One region of the Nocardia sp. NBC_00511 genome, then DNA from elsewhere that is predicted to be linked to it. Evidence: riboswitches for the same ligand, from Rfam matches in the RefSeq annotation. Region 1 holds a riboswitch; the other holds the start of a gene.

Region 1 (7,771 bases):
CCGGAACTCCAGCTTGGACTTGCCGAAGACGGCCCTTGTCAGGGTGGCGCTCTCCAACTGCCCGAGTGGGATGGAGCTTCGGCCGGCCGGTTGGGAAACGTCGATGACCGCACCGTCGAACCTGATCAGGATGCTGCCGCTCCGGGCGGTGATCGGAGGTATGCGGCCCGGGCGAAAGGACATAGGTGTCGGAGGCTGGCTGCCGCTCACCGCGGGGATGTTCGGCATCGGCTGTGAGTTGCCGATGTTCTTCGCCTGCTGCTCGGCGATTGAGGTCTGCTTGCGCAGCTCGTTCAGCTGAGCCCTGGCGACGCGCTGTTTCTTGCTGCTCCCGCGGACCGCGCCACCGGTGGCGATCATCAGGGTCTTGCGGATGAGTCCCATGGCGGCGCTACTGGGATGCGGAAGCGCTGCCGCTGGCAAGGATTCCGGCGAGCTGTTGCGCGAACCCTTGGAGGCTGAGGGGAGATGCGTTGCCGCTGTCGCTGCGGTGGTAGTCGACGACGTACTTGTCGCCCTGCAGCAGGATGCAGTCGGCGGTGTATCCAGCATTGCGATACGACGTCGCCGTGTCTTGGCATGCCGAGTATCCGTTGATGATTCCCGTGCGGTCCGCAGAGGCTGCGCCTGCGGTGGTGACGATGCCGACGACGGCGAGGGTGGACAGAACAGCAACGCGCACAATGCGATTCATATGATGACTTTCGTATTCGGTCCGCGTCATATGCGTGGACCGCCCTATCTGGATCGGTGACCCCGACGCACCGTGGCGTGAATGCTGCCCGACAAGGCTGCGGCTGTGTAGCTGCGCTCGAAGAATTGGCACGATCGGTCAGCGACGGCGGTAGGCGCGAGGATGGTTACGTTCGATGGACAGGACATCGCGCCCATCCGCCGACACGATGAACCGGTCAGCGCGCTCGCGGGCCTCAGCAACCGAGTACTCGGACGCCTCGCGCCAGGCGACCGTCCACGCGCAGCATTTCGCGGTGGTCCCCTTGATGCGCGCGGTGACGCCGTTCGGTAGCTCCTTGGTCAGCCACCACTCGGCTGGGTCGCCTTCGAGCTTCCAGCCATCGACGGCATCCTCGGGTCGGATGGGGCCGAACGGTTCGGCGGTCATGGCTCGATGTCGATGACCGCGTACCGCTCGAGCTCCCGTCGCGTCGGCTCCTCGAGTTCCAGCAGTTCCTCGGCGCTGAGTGGGAAGCCATCGTCGCCGATGGCGTAAAGCCCGTCGGGTCCGTGCAGGAATCCCATCGGTCCGCCCTCTCGGCCGGGCGCGCTCATCGCCGTATCCGGCCGGAGTCGGGGACGAGCTTGCCCTGCCGCTGCAGCTCACCCCAGCCGACGGTCTTCGCGACGCATACGCCGACTCGGCAGTCGACGTGGATCTGCATGGCGTCGTGGGGGTTTCGTAGCGCCCACTCGCCGTTGTCGTGCGTGAGTGCGGCCCGCAGCGCCTTGGCGTCGGGGCCGCCGGGGATCTCGACCAGGACCATGGTCGGGCCCTTTCTTAGAACCGTCCTGTGGTGGAAGCGGCACCCGGCGGCGGAGGTACCTTGGACGCGCCGTCAGCCGCCGGGGCCGCATAACTGACGGTAGGTATGAACAAACCATTACGAGTAGGACGCCATGTCCTACTCGTGCCCCGATTTCTCGCTACGCTCGGTGAGGCATCTCAGCCACCATCCACGAGGGACATCCAATGGACGAGCCGACCATCGGCGCACGTATCCGCCAATTCCGAGGAAACGCTCTGACGCAGAAGCAAGTTGCCGAACGCGCAGACATCAGCGTCGACCTCATCCGCAAGCTCGAACAGGGCAAACGTCGTGGCGCGTCGATCGCCACCCTGCATCGCATCGCGAAGGCACTCGACGTCGACATCGCCGATCTCGTCGGCAAGCGCTACGGCATCCCGTCGACCGACCCGGACGCCGGCGTCGTAGCGATTCGCCGCGCCCTGACCTCCGTTGACGACCTCCTCGATGAACCGGGCGATCAGCCCGTCACCATTGCTGACGCTCAGCGATCGGTCCACTACGCCTGGGGCGCTTACTGGAACGGCCGATACGAGGTGCTCACCTCGATCCTGCCGTCCGGCATTACACAGCTCCGGGCGACCGCACATGCCGCACAGGAACCCGATGTGGCATCGGCGCACGAGTTGCTGGCCCGCATGTACTGGGTGACAGGCTGCACGCTGGTGCACCTCGGACAAACGGATCCAGCGTTCATCGCGATCCGGGACGCTCTGGACGCCGCGAAGAAGGGCAACGACCCGCTGCTGTCCGCCACGCTGCAGGGCTCCGTTGCGTGGCAACTGCTGGTTCAGGGCCGCTATGAGGAATCGCATCGGGTCGCGCTCAAAGCCGCTGCTTCCGTTGAGCCTGTCGGCGATGTCGCTGAGGATCAGCTCGCCGTCTACGGGTCGCTCGTGTTGCAAGGTGCTACGGCGTCCGGGCGTAACCAGAAGACCGGTGCCGCACTGGATCTCGCGTCCGCTTCGGCGGAGGTTGCGACTCGACTGGGTGCTGACACCAAGCACTATGAATGCAACTTCGGGCCCAGCCAAGTCGTGATGCAGCAGGTCGATATCAATGTGTCGTCCGAGCGGTACCCCGAAGCGCTGGTCGTGGCGAAGGAGATGCCGAACCGCGGCGCCGGTCTTACGCAGGTATCGCAGGCTCGGCACCTTCTGGACCAGGCGGCGGCGTTGACGCGGATCGGCGAGCACCAGAAGGCACTCGACCTGCTGCTGACCTGTGAGCGTGTGGGCGGTGCGGAATGGACGAAGTACCAGTCGCTGATGAAGCAGGTTGTGGCCGAGCTACTTGACTACGACCGTCGCAGCCCGTTGCGGGCACTCGCGGACCGGGTCGGCGTGCACGTGTAGGACACGCTGTCCCTTCCGTTTGGAACGAAGCGTCGGTAAAATCCAGCAAGATCACCGGGCCTTCCGAGCGGCTAATCCTTGGATTCCAAGAGGATTTCAGCGAGCCAGCCGAGAAGCTCCCCTCGGAGTTGGCCGCATTCGCTCAACCGCTGCGTGACGACGTCGTCGGACTCCGCCGTCGCGACCGTTCGGGATGTGTCGAGGATCACGCGGATGCGGCGAGCGACGGCAACCTCCGGGATGGCGAGGTTCGGTCCGTAAGCTACAGCTGAAGCTACAGTAGCCATGATTAAGGCCCCTCCTGATCCAGCGTTTCCGCTGGCAGGAGGGGCCTTTTCTTGTGCGCCATCAGGGACTCGAACCCCGAACCCGCTGATTAAGAGTCAGCTGCTCTGCCAATTGAGCTAATGGCGCATTTCTCGCCGCCGGGGGCCTGGGCTCTCGCTCGGGCTCTCTGCGGTGCGGAAAGAACATTAACAGGGATGACCGTGGAAAGTGAAATCGCCCCCCTGAGCTGGTGGTTTGGTGAGGGTTGGGGAGTTGTTAACGCGGCGCGGTTGTTTGAGGATGTTCGGTACGAAGCGCTGTGGTGGGCGGGATGTTCGGCCGGGTTGGCAGACCGGGCGGGTGCGGACCGTTCGCGGCAGGCGAGGTGGGTCGAACTGGCGTGGCCGGGGCCGAGGCAGTCGGTGACCGGGTCGCGCTCCGAGACGTGGATCGGGGTTGCAGATGAGTGGTGGTCGCGGCAGGCGCGGGCTGGTGGCAGGCGCGGTGCTGACCGTGCTGGCGTTGGCGGTGGTCGGATGCTCGTCCGGCGGGAAGAGCGATTCCGCAACGGTGGCAATCGATTCCAACCCTATCGGTGAGCTGACGAAGCCGAAGCTGATCTCACCGATCAAGGATGGCGACAAGGGGGTGGCGCCCGCCGACATCACGTTGCGGGTCGAGGATGGCCGGTTCACCGCGGTGACGCTGACCAGCCCGGACGGCAAGCCGGTCAACGGGCAGCTGGCCCCGGACGGCAGTTCGTGGAAGTTGGCCGAGCAGTTGGGCTTCGGACGCACTTATCAGCTCACCGCGGCCGCTGTCGGGCTCGGTGGCGCGACCACCAGCACCATGAGCTTCACCACTATCTCGCCGCACAATCGCACGCATCCCTATCTGCTGCCCGCCGAGAACGACGTGGTCGGCATCGGGCAGCCGGTGGCCGTGCAGTTCGACGAGAACATCCCGGACCGCAAGGCCGCGCAGGCCGCGATAAAGATCACCACCACACCCGCGGTGGAGGGCGCGTTCTACTGGGTCAACAACCGCGAGGTGCGGTGGCGGCCGCAGAGCTATTGGGCGCCCGGCACCAAGGTCGATATCGCGGTGAACGTCTACGGGCGTGACCTCGGCAACGGGCTGGTCGGTGACACCGATCTGACCTCGAGCTTCAGCATCGGCGACGCGACCGTCTTCACCGCCGACGACGACACGAAGATGGTGACGGTGGAACGCAACGGGCAGGTGATCAAGACCATGCCGACCTCGATGGGCAAGAACTCCACGCCCACCGACAATGGCGTCTACATCGTCGGCGACAAATTCGACAAGATCATCATGGACTCCTCCACCTACGGCGTCCCGGTGAACTCGCCCAGCGGCTACAAGACTCCGGTCGACTGGGCGACGCGAATCTCCTACTCCGGCATCTTCTTTCACTCGGCCCCGTGGTCGGTGGGCGCGCAGGGCTCGTCCAATACCAGTCACGGCTGCCTGAATCTCAGTCCGTCCGACGCCAAATGGGTGTACGACAACGTCAAACGCGGCGACATCACGATCGTGAAGAACACGGTCGGCGGCACGCTGTCGGGCCTGGACGGGTTGGGCGACTGGAACATTCCGTGGGAGCAGTGGAAGGCCGGCAACGCCGACGACAACCGTTAGCGGCAACCGCCGCACACAACGCGAAGGGGCACCGGCGAATCCGCCGGTGCCCCTTCGCTGTGCTCGCTCCGGGTGACGTGGTGCGTCAGTGAATGATCGGGCCCACCGTGCCGGGCGAGACGCCGCCGCAGCCGAGTGCCGCCATCCCCGACAGCGCCGAGGCGCTGCCGATCACGGTGCACAGGCCCTTCTGGCCGGAATCGGTCGAGGAACCGCCCGCAGAGCCGAGACTGAAGCCCGAGGATCCGAAGACCTCCGACACCATCGGATCGGTGCTGGTGGTCGCCTTGGTGTCCGAGTTGGACGAGTCAGTGAGAACGATCTCCGCAGATGCGGCGGGTGCGACAGCCAGAATGGTCGCGGCGGCCAGTAAAGCGGATACAGCACAACGATTCACGTGGAGCATCTTTCTGGTCGAGCACGGTGCGGGGGCCCCGACTCCCCCCGGGATTGCATGAAGTCTACGAATATCGAGTGATCCGCGCTACAAACCCTGAACAATCAGGTATCAATCACAGTTTCCGTGGGTATCCGACTGTCCTCGATCCGTGCCACCGCCCGCACCGGAGCGCCGTCACCACCCGGGATGCGCAGCGGGAACAGCGAGACTTCGATCCGCGCCCCGGTCTGCTGCGCGGCCCGCACCTGCGCGAGATCGGTCAGATTCTCCGCGATCACCGCCTGCGCGCCGCACAGGATGCGATGCACCGGGATCTCGAGCGCCGGGGTGGGGTCGACACTGAGCGCGTCGATGCCCACGGTGCGCACGCCCGCGGCGATCAGCAGTTCGGCCGCGGCCGGGGTCAGGTGCGGATGGGCGAGGTATTCGACTGTGCCCCAATGCTGTGACCAGCCGGTTTCCACCAGCACGATGACGCCGGGCCGGACCTTGCCGGTGAAGTATTCGGGGCCGATCGCCCCGCGTGCGCCCGCGTCGCGCGCGTCCACCAGCACCGCGGGCCCCGCGAACCGTTCCAGCGGAAGCTCATCCAGGGCGGGCAGCGAATCGTCGATGTGCCGTGGGGCGTCGACGTGGGTGCCGGTCTGCGAACCCAACGCCAGGTGCAGCACGTTCACACCGTCGAGCGCGACGGTGAGTGCCGGTCGGACCGTGACCTCGGGATCGCCGGGGTACACCGGCATTCCGGTCAGGATCGGTACCGAGAGATCGATGATGCGCACGGATCGCCTGCCTCTCCGAGTTGTCGCGAGACTACCGTGAGTTCGGCCACAAGGCACCTGCCAGCAGTTTGCTGAATGGTGTCGGGAAGGTTGGCGTCGACTAGGGTCGTGAGATAACCGAACATCGGGCCGCTAGGAGTCGGAGCGGGAGAGTCCCCGCTCGACGGGGGCGCCGAAGGAGCAACCTCCCCGGAATCTCTCAGGCACAGCTACCGTTTCGACCAGGCCACTCTGGAAAGCAGGCGCACCGAGCGCCTCACCTACGGTGCAAGCCGCGTCAGCGGTGAAACTCTCAGGTCCCGTGACAGAGGGGGAGTTCCGATAGCCGGGCGGCTGCCCGGCGGACCAGAGGACCTCCCATGCCCGTCGTTTCCCCGGTAGTCCGTGTGAGTGGTGACATCTCCCTCGTCGATTGCCCGCCCCGTTCGGTGCGTCTTCCGTTGCCCGCCGCCGACGTCCTGACCGCCGCCGCGCGCGGCCGCCGTCCCGCCATCGCCGAACTGCTGCGCTTCACAAGGGTTTTCGTGACCGGATACTGCCGGGCCGGGCTGGGCACCATCCGGCTGTCGGACGAACTGGCCGTTCAGGTGTGCGAGGCCGTGGTGGGCGGCTGGCCCGCCGCGCACGCCGCGGGTCGCGACTTCCTCGAGTTCGCCTACTCGACCGCCCGGCGCGCGGTCCGGGTGTGCCGCTACGAGGTGCCCTCGTGCAGCCCGCTCACCCCATTGACCGATCTGCAGCGTGAGATCGTCACGCTGCGTGTGGTTCTCGGTCTCAGTGTGTCGGAAACAGCTGCGGCACTGCGTATCCCGATGCTGGAGGTGCATCGGGACAGTGGGCGCGCGTTGAAGACCCTGAGCGCCCGGCCGCATCGCCGCATCGCCTGAGGCGCGGCCAGACCTGGCCGCCTGGTCTGTCGAAATCGCTTACCGTCGAACAACATTCGAGGTCAGGCGTGTGCGGTGACCATCCAGCAGGCGGCGTTGTAGCGGACCTCGTTGCCGTGCACGAAGGGGGCGAAGGCTGCGCGCGCCGTTTCGATTACTCGGCTGCGCAAGGGTTCCTCGACGTTGGGGAGGATCTGGCCGAGGGGGCCGAAGCGGGAGAGGTAGCCGAGTAGTTCGGGTTCGGGCATGACGCTGGTGACATCGAGTTGGCTGATGTCGATGTCGGTCCAGCCGCTGGCTTCCAGGACGGTGGTGACGAACTCGCGGTCCGAGAAGCCGAATTGGCCGGGCGCGTTGGGGATTCGCGGAGGGAGGTCGGGGAGTAGGGGAGCGGCGGCGCGCTCGGCCGCTGTCATGAAGGGGTTGTCTTGCGTGTCGCGCCATACGATGGCGGTGAGGCTGCCGCCCGTACGTGTGGCGCGGCGGAGGTTGGTGAAGGCCGCGATCGGGTCGGGGAAGAACATCACTCCGAATCGGGACATGATCATGTCGAAGGTGGCGGGCTCGAAATCGTGGGTCTGGGCGTCGGCGCACAGGAAGCGCACCGGCAGGTCCTCGCGGTCGGCGTTCGCCTGGGCGGCGGTGACCATCGGCTCGGCGATGTCGACGCCGGTGCAGCGCACCTCGGAGCCCAGCGTCCGCGCCACCGCCAGGGTGGTCGCCCCGAAACCGCAGCCGACATCCAGCACATCGTGTGCGGATCTGGATTTCACGGCGTCGACGAGGATCGGTTCGAAGGGCTGCATGACCTGGGTGAGCATCGCCTGGGTGTCGACCCAGGCGTGTCCGGAGGGTCCGTTCCAGCGCGCGGATT
Region 2 (7,771 bases), 3.4 Mb from region 1:
GAGATCAATCGACCGCACCGGTCGTGACCAGCAGGAAGGAGGAGACGGCAATGAATCCGGAGTTCCTGCAACAGCATCCGAGCAAGTCGGGACAGCGAGCTTTGCTCGTGGGCGACCCAGAGCGCATCGCCCGCCCCGGCAGCCGTCTCCACGCGCTCGCGTAAAGCGACCCCTTCACACTTCCTGTTCTCTTTCTCTTCACCTCACTTCAACTGTGACACTTCACGCTCTGTCCCTTCACGAAACATGGTGACCCCCATGCTGTTCCGTCATGCAGACCACCCGGAGATAACCACCGACAACTGGATACACAGCGGCGTGCTGCTGCTCAACGCCTCCTACGAGGCGCTGACCACCATCCGCGCCGAACGCGCCGTGGTGCTGCTGCTCAGCGGCGCCGCCGAGCCGGTCACCGACCGGCAGCCACACTTCCCGATCCGCTCCAAGCGGCTCGAGATCGCGCTGCCCGAGACCATCCGGCTCAACCGCTACGTGTACCTCGAGCACCGGATCCTGGTGCACGACGACGACAGCCGCGCCACCCTCGCCGCCGTCCTGCGGCGCGACGAGTACCGCTGCGGGTACTGCAACGGCTGGGCCCGCACCGTAGACCACATCCGCCCGCGGTCCAGGGGCGGCCCCAACACCTGGTCCAACCTGATCGCGGCCTGCGGTCCCTGCAATACCCACAAGGCGAACCGGACTCCCGAGGAGGCCGGGATGCCGCTGCTGTGGGAGCCGAAGGCCCCCAACGACAGAGCCAAGCGGCAGCGTCGGATCTGGAAAGAACTGGCCGCCTCCTGAACTCGAAACATCCCAGCTGCGTGATCGGACACGAAAGGAGCGAGATCCGATGACCAACACTGCACTTCGCGAGCCGACCCTGGCGGATCTGCTCCCCATCTCCGACTCGAAGGACTACTGGCAGCACGCCGCCTGCAAGGGCGACGTCAACCACGAGGCCTGGTTCCCGTACCCCTCGCAGGACTTCGACTACGCGCGCGGCATCTGCGCGGCCTGCCCGATCCGTCGCGAATGCGGCGAGTTCGCGACCGCCACCGGCCAGTCCGGTGTCTGGGGCGGACACGAGTACGACCGCGGTAAGCGCATCCGCGACTGAATGACGACGGCGGTCACTCCCATTCCGGGGGTGGCCGCCGTTCCGGTATGCGCGTAACCGCCTGGCACAGGTGGGTTGGCGGGCGTCAACTTACACTGGTCGATCGTGGGTACTCATCGCTCCGAAGGCGGGTCGCGGGGAGTCAGCAAGGGACCGGTTATCGCGCTCGCCGCGGTACTCGTCCTGGTGCTGGCCGTCGTCGGCTGGGCCTGGCTGTCGAACCGTTCCAAGGAGCGCGACAGCGCCGCGGCCGCCAATTGCGTGGACGGCGTCTCGACCTTGGCGGTCATGGTCGATCCGGACATCGTCACCCAGGTCAAGGCCGCCGCGGACCGCTTCAACGCGACCAACCCGCACGTCCGCGACCACTGCGCCAAGGTCAGCGTGACCGGGCAGCCGTCGGCGGCCGTGGTCGCCGCCTTCGCCGCGGCCAAATGGGACACCGCGCTCGGCCAGCCGCCCGGCCTGTGGATCCCGCAGTCCTCCCGCTCCATCGAGGAGATGCGGATACCGGGCCTGATCGCGGGCAATCCGGCCCCGATCGCGGTCAGCCCCATCTCCCTCGCCGTCCCCGAGAACCTGCGCGCCGCGCTCGAGAAGGCCCAGATCCACTGGTCGGATCTGCCACGGCTGCAACAGGGTTCGCTCGGCGACGTCGGGCTCGGCTCCTGGGGCGGACTGAAACTCGGCCTGCCGGTCGGGGATCCGTCCCTCGCCGTGGCGACCGCGGTGGGCTCGGGCGTCTCCGGTACCGACCCGCTCGACGACAAGGCCGTCGCCACCGGTCAGGTCGTCTCGGCCATTTCGATTCTGGCCGCGAACGCACCCACGACCACCGATACCAACGGTGCGCTCAACGACCTCGCCACGGCCGCCGACCCGGCCAAGTCCCCGCTGCACGCTGTCGCCACCACCGAACAGCAGATCCACGCCCACCCCGGGCTCAGCGGATACCGCCCCGACAATGCCGGACCGATCGCCGACTATCCCGCCGCCCAGCTCACCGGCGGCTGGGTCGATCAGACCCAGAACCTGATCGCGGGACTGTTCTCCGACTTCCTGCGTGCCCCGGAGCAGCAGAAACTGTTCACCGACAACGGTTTCGGCGCGGCACCCCCGGCCGCTGCGGCCGTGCCCGCCAAGGCGGTCCTGGCCAGTGTGTTCAGCATCCTCAACCATCCGGTGCTCGGCGTGCAGGCCACCGTGCTGCTGGATGTCTCCTCCTCCATGGGCACCGCCGAGGGCAACACCACCCGGCTCGCCAATGCCGTTGCGGCCGTGAACTCCACCATGACCGTCATGCCGTCCGGTTTCGGGCTCGGCGTGTGGGAGTACTCCAAGAACCTCGACGGGAACAACCCGTACAAGGTGCTCACCGCCACCGCGCCACTCACCGATGATCAGCGCAATGCCATCGGGCAGGGCCTGACCGGCGTCACCGCGAGCCCTTCGAAACCCGACCGCACCTATCCGACGCTCGAGGCCGCCTACAAGGCCGTACTCGGCAATTACGCGAAGGCCCGCACCAATTCGATCCTGCTGATCACCGACGGGCCCGAGGACGACTCGAGCGTCACCGGCGATCAACTGCTCGCCGATCTCGCCGCGGTGAGCGATCCGGCCAAACCGGTGCGGGTCGACATCATCGTGGTGGGCGGGCCCGGCACCCAGACCCTGGAGACCCTCTCCCAGCGCACCGGAGGCACCTACACCAAGGTTGCCACCACCGCTGACCTGCCGTTCGGCACCGCGGTCTCGCACGCGCTGACCACACCCTGAGCGATAACCGACAAACCGTGCGAAACCGGCCCAAGCAACACGTTGGTATCGCTTTACGCATCCACCAGCAAACAAGTGGCATATTCGGCGAATGGCACACAGTACAGAACCCGACGCCACGTTGAAGCAGGGCTTGGCCGCGGGCACCTCCATCGCGGCCGGCATTCTGCTGTTCGTCATCGGCGTGCTGTCGATCCTGCAGGGCATCTCCGCGGTCGCCGCGGACGACCTGCTGGTCGTCGGCGCGGACTACGTCTACAAGTTGAACACCACCGGCTGGGGCTGGATCCACATCGGCCTCGGCATCATCGAGATCATCGTCGCCATCGGCCTGCTCAAGGGCACCACCTGGGGCCGCACCGCCGCAATCCTGATGGCGGCGCTGTCGATCGTGGAGAACTTCCTCTCGATTCCCTACTACCCGGCCTGGTCGCTGCTGATCATCGCGCTCGACGTGATCGTCATCTGGGCCATCGCCACCTACCGGCCCGTCACGGCCTGACAGTCCAGCAACAGCGCCCCATCCGTCGCGAAGACGGATGGGGCGCTGTGGTTTTCGAGGATCGAGTTAGCCGTGCATCACTCGGCGTAGGCGTCCAGCGGCGGGCAGGAGCAGACCAGGTTGCGATCGCCGTAGGCCCCGTCGATGCGGCGCACCGACGGCCACACCTTCGCGCGGGCGTGCTTCACGCCCTGCGGGTAGACCGCGGTCTCACGGCTGTACGGGTGATTCCATTCGCCGACAAGGCATTCCGCGGTGTGCGGCGCGCCGCGCAGCGGGTTGTCCGCCACCGGCCACACCCCGGCCTCGACCTGATCGATCTCGGCCTTGATCGCCACCATGGCGGCGACGAAGGCGTCGAGCTCCTCGAGGTTCTCGCTCTCGGTGGGCTCCACCATCAGGGTGCCCGCCACCGGGAAGCTCATGGTCGGAGCGTGGAAACCGTAGTCCGCCAACCGCTTCGCCACATCGTCGACGGTGACGCCGGTGCGCTTGGTGATCTCGCGCAGATCCAGGATGCACTCGTGGGCGACCATGCCGTTCTCACCGGTGTAGAGCACCGGGAAGTGCGGATCGAGCTGGCGTGCAAGGTAATTCGCCGACGCGATGGCGGTCAGGGTGGCGCGGCGCAGGCCGTCGGCGCCCATCATCCGGATGTAGGACCAGGTGATCGGCAGGATGGAGGCCGAACCGTACTTGGCCGCCGACACCGCGTGCGACCCGGTCTCGAGCGGATCGCCGGGCAGGTACTGCGCCAGGTGCGCGCGCACCGCGACCGGGCCGACGCCCGGACCGCCGCCGCCGTGCGGGATGCAGAAGGTCTTGTGCAGGTTCAGGTGGCTGACATCGCCGCCGAACTTGCCCGGCCGCGCCAGCCCGACCAGCGCGTTGAGGTTCGCGCCGTCCACGTACACCTGGCCGCCCGCCTCGTGCACCAGGCCGCACAGCTCGGCGACCTCGTGCTCGTAGACGCCGTGCGTGGACGGGTAGGTGATCATGATGCAGGCCAGGCGATCCGCGTGATCGGCGATCTTGGCGCGCAGGTCGTCGAGGTCCACGTCACCGTTCGGGCGGGTCTTGACGACCTCCACCCGCATGCCGACCATGGCCGCCGACGCGGCGTTGGTGCCGTGCGCGCTCGACGGGATCAGACACGTATCCCGGTGCGAGTCACCACGATCCAGGTGGTAGCGGCGAATCGCCAGCAGGCCCGCGTACTCGCCCTGGCTACCGGCGTTGGGCTGCAACGAAACCCGGTCGTAGCCGGTGACCGCGCACAGCCAGCCCTCGAGATCCTCGATCAGCTTGATCAGGCCGGGGGCGTCCTCGACCGGCGCGTACGGGTGCACGCGATTGAAGCCGGGCCAGGTGATGGACTCCATCTCGGCGGCGGCATTGAGCTTCATGGTGCAGGAACCGAGCGGAATCATGCTGCGGTCCAGGGCAATATCCTTGTCCGAGAGCGCACGCAGGTAGCGCAGCATCGCGGTTTCGGTGCGGTACCTGGTGAACGCGGGCGCGGTCAGGAACTCCGAGGTGCGCACCTCGATGTGCGGGCGCTGCTTGCCGTGGAACAGCGCGCCCTCCGGGCCGACCGGGATCTCCGCGCCGAAGCAGTCCAGCACGTCCACCACGTGGGTGTCGGTGGTGACCTCGTCGCAAGCGATCGAGACGTGGTCGGCGTCGACGAGGCGCAGGTTGATGCCACGCCCCTTCGCCTTGGACACAATGGCTTCCGCGCCGCCGGGCACGTTCACCAGCACGGTGTCGAAGAAGCTCTGGTGCACCACGGCGTCACCGAGTCCGGCCGCCAGCCACTGCGCGTGCCCGTGCACCCGCCGCGCCAGCGAACGCAGGCCGTCCGCACCGTGATACGAGGCGTACATGGCGGCCAGGATGGCCAGCAGCACCTGCGCGGTGCAGATATTGGAGGTCGCCTTCTCCCGGCGAATGTGCTGCTCACGTGTCTGCAACGCGAGCCGGTAGGCGAGGCTGCCGTCCGCGTCGACCGAGACGCCGACCAGACGGCCGGGCAGCTGGCGCGCGTGCGCCTCGCGCACCGCGAGGTAACCCGCGTGCGGGCCACCGAAACCCAGCGGCACACCGAAGCGCTGCGAGGTGCCGAAACACGCGTCCGCACCCTGCTCACCGGGCGGGGTGATCAGGGTCAGCGCCAGCAGGTCCGCGCCCACCGCGACCAAAGCGCCACGCTCGTGCGCGGTTTCGATGACCGGAGCCCAATCCACGATCCGGCCCGACGCGCCCGGCTGCTGCACGATCACGCCGAAGAAGTCGCCCTCCGGCAGCACGCCGGTGGACAGATCGGCCTCGACGATCTCGATGCCCAGCGGTTCGGCGCGGGTGGTGAGCAGGGTCCGGGTCTGCGGGAACAGATCGGAGTCGATGAGCAGCCGCTGCGACTTGCTCTTGCGATTGGCCCGCTGCAACAGCGTCATCGCCTCGGCGGCGGCGGTCGCCTCGTCCAGCATGGAGGCGTTGGCGACCTGCATGCCGGTCAGGTCGGCGATCATGGTCTGGAAGTTGAGCAGCGCCTCGAGGCGGCCCTGGCTGATCTCCGGCTGGTAGGGCGTATACGCGGTGTACCAGGCCGGGTTCTCCACCAGGTTGCGCAGCAACACCGGCGGGGTCAGCGTGTCGTAGTAGCCGAGGCCGATCATCGAGGTGGCCACGGTGTTCGAATTCGCCAGTGCCGCAAGCTCGGCGAGGGCCTCGTGCTCGGACAGCGCGTCCGGCAGCACGCTGAGGCCATTGGTCCCGGAGGCATCGAGAATGCTGGCGGGCACCGCCTTGGTGGCGAGTTCGTCCAGCGACTCGACGCCCACGGCGGCCAGGATGCGCGCGGTTTCGCCGCTGTCGGGGCCGATGTGGCGGTCGGCGAACGATCGAGTCCAGATCACGGCTGCTCCAAGGGGGTGGGCGTGGGTCGGCCCGGGGACCGACGATTCGTCTGCCCTCCCCCTCTGTCCTGGGCGCCTGAGAGATTCGCGCCCGGACCTGCCGAGCCCTTTCACCATGGGCGGATGGCTCGCGACCATCACTTTCCAGAGGCGTCGTAACTCCGCACGGTCCCTTGTGCCTGAGAGATTGACGGGGAGGTGCTGCTCCTTCGGCGTCCGAGACTATCCCCGGAACTCTCCCGCACGGCTGCGACGCACTGCCAGTTTAAGCGGCGTCAAGTTACGGCAATGTTGCCTGGGTTGATTTCACACCGGGTTGCCCGGGTTTCGCAGACAGCGAACGCGCGCCACCCGGTGGGCGACGCGCGTTCGAGGAGCGGGAGCTAACCGGTCTTGCGGTTGATCCGGGCCTTGCGACGGAAGGACAGCTCATCCTCCGGACGGTCCGAGGTGGAGCCGAGTTCGGCGCGCTCGGCCGGGAAATTGGCTATGTCACCGGTCAATTCGCGCATGGCGCCACTGACGGCGATACCGAAGACGCCCTGTCCGCCCTGCAGTAAATCGACGACCTCTTCCGGCGAAGAGCACTCGTAGACGGTGGCGCCGTCGGAGAAGAGGGTGATGCCGGCCAGGTCCTGGACGCCGCGGCTGCGCAGGTGATCCACCGCGATGCGGATGTTCTGCAGTGAGATGCCGGCGTCGAGCAGGCGTTTGACGATCTTGAGGACCAGGATGTCCTTGAACGAGTACAGCCGCTGGCTGCCCGATCCGGTGGCGCTGCGAATAGAGGGTACGACCAGCCCGGTGCGGGCCCAGTAGTCCAGTTGACGGTAGGTGATCCCGGCCACCTGGCAAGCGCTGGGCACGCGGTAGCCGACCAGCTCGTCCGGCACCGTGTCATCGGGGAACAGCCCTGGCTGCACCACATCCTTGGATTGCGGATGATCTCCCACTGACTACTCCCTTACTGCCTTGCCTATCAGGGCTTGTGCGTTTCGTCCGGCACAGCATCGACCTGGAGCGTGGCCTGACAATCGAGGCTACTCTCCTGATTGTCGCGGGAAAATCGGCCCGGTTAAAGCTTGGCCGAGCGCGTGTTTCTCACCCTAAACCTGAGGTAGAGACACGGAAATGTCTCTTTTCGAGATCATCGGCAGGTCAGCAGTTGGTCAGCTGTCCGTAGCCTTGAAGTCATCCGGCGAGACCGACTCGAGAAACTCCTTGAACTTCTCGACCTCGTCCTCTTTCTCGTCCGGCATGACGAGCCCGGCCTCCTCGAGCACCGGCTCCTCGGCGTAGATCGGGCAGCCGACGCGCAGCGCGATGGCCACCGAATCCGAGGGGCGCGCGGAGATCCGCAGATCGTTCTCGAAGACCAGATCCGCGTAGAAGGTGCCCTCCTGCAGATCCACGATGCGGACCTCCTTGAGGGTGTGCCCGAGATCCTTGATC

Evidence for each region. A riboswitch is a leader RNA that binds a small molecule or an ion and turns the genes downstream of it on or off. The one in region 1 is predicted to bind glycine.
Region 2: linked by a shared signal. The riboswitch ahead of gcvP (aminomethyl-transferring glycine dehydrogenase) and the one ahead of OG300_RS40640 (hypothetical protein) in region 1 are both predicted to bind glycine.

What each region holds. Positions count from the first base shown of each region.
Region 1 covers NZ_CP107849.1:8,718,837-8,726,607, forward strand. The annotation lists gene OG300_RS40585 (hypothetical protein) at 1-384, opposite strand, end outside; gene OG300_RS40590 (hypothetical protein) at 392-694, opposite strand; gene OG300_RS40595 (hypothetical protein) at 833-1,123, opposite strand; gene OG300_RS40600 (hypothetical protein) at 1,120-1,290, opposite strand; gene OG300_RS40605 (hypothetical protein) at 1,287-1,502, opposite strand; gene OG300_RS40610 (helix-turn-helix domain-containing protein) at 1,709-2,899, shown strand; gene OG300_RS40615 (hypothetical protein) at 2,971-3,186, opposite strand; tRNA gene OG300_RS40620 (tRNA-Lys) at 3,241-3,313, opposite strand; gene OG300_RS40625 (Ig-like domain-containing protein) at 3,629-4,828, shown strand; gene OG300_RS40630 (hypothetical protein) at 4,914-5,225, opposite strand; gene OG300_RS40635 (cyclase family protein) at 5,330-6,010, opposite strand; glycine riboswitch at 6,146-6,235, shown strand; gene OG300_RS40640 (hypothetical protein) at 6,370-6,897, shown strand; gene OG300_RS40645 (class I SAM-dependent methyltransferase) at 6,960-7,771, opposite strand, start outside.
Region 2 covers NZ_CP107849.1:3,243,755-3,251,525, forward strand. The annotation lists gene OG300_RS15355 (HNH endonuclease) at 259-804, shown strand; gene OG300_RS15360 (WhiB family transcriptional regulator) at 854-1,120, shown strand; gene OG300_RS15365 (substrate-binding domain-containing protein) at 1,226-2,899, shown strand; gene OG300_RS15370 (hypothetical protein) at 2,991-3,401, shown strand; gene gcvP (aminomethyl-transferring glycine dehydrogenase) at 3,479-6,319, opposite strand; glycine riboswitch at 6,476-6,571, opposite strand; gene OG300_RS15380 (MerR family transcriptional regulator) at 6,703-7,272, opposite strand; gene OG300_RS15385 (bifunctional nuclease family protein) at 7,489-7,771, opposite strand, start outside.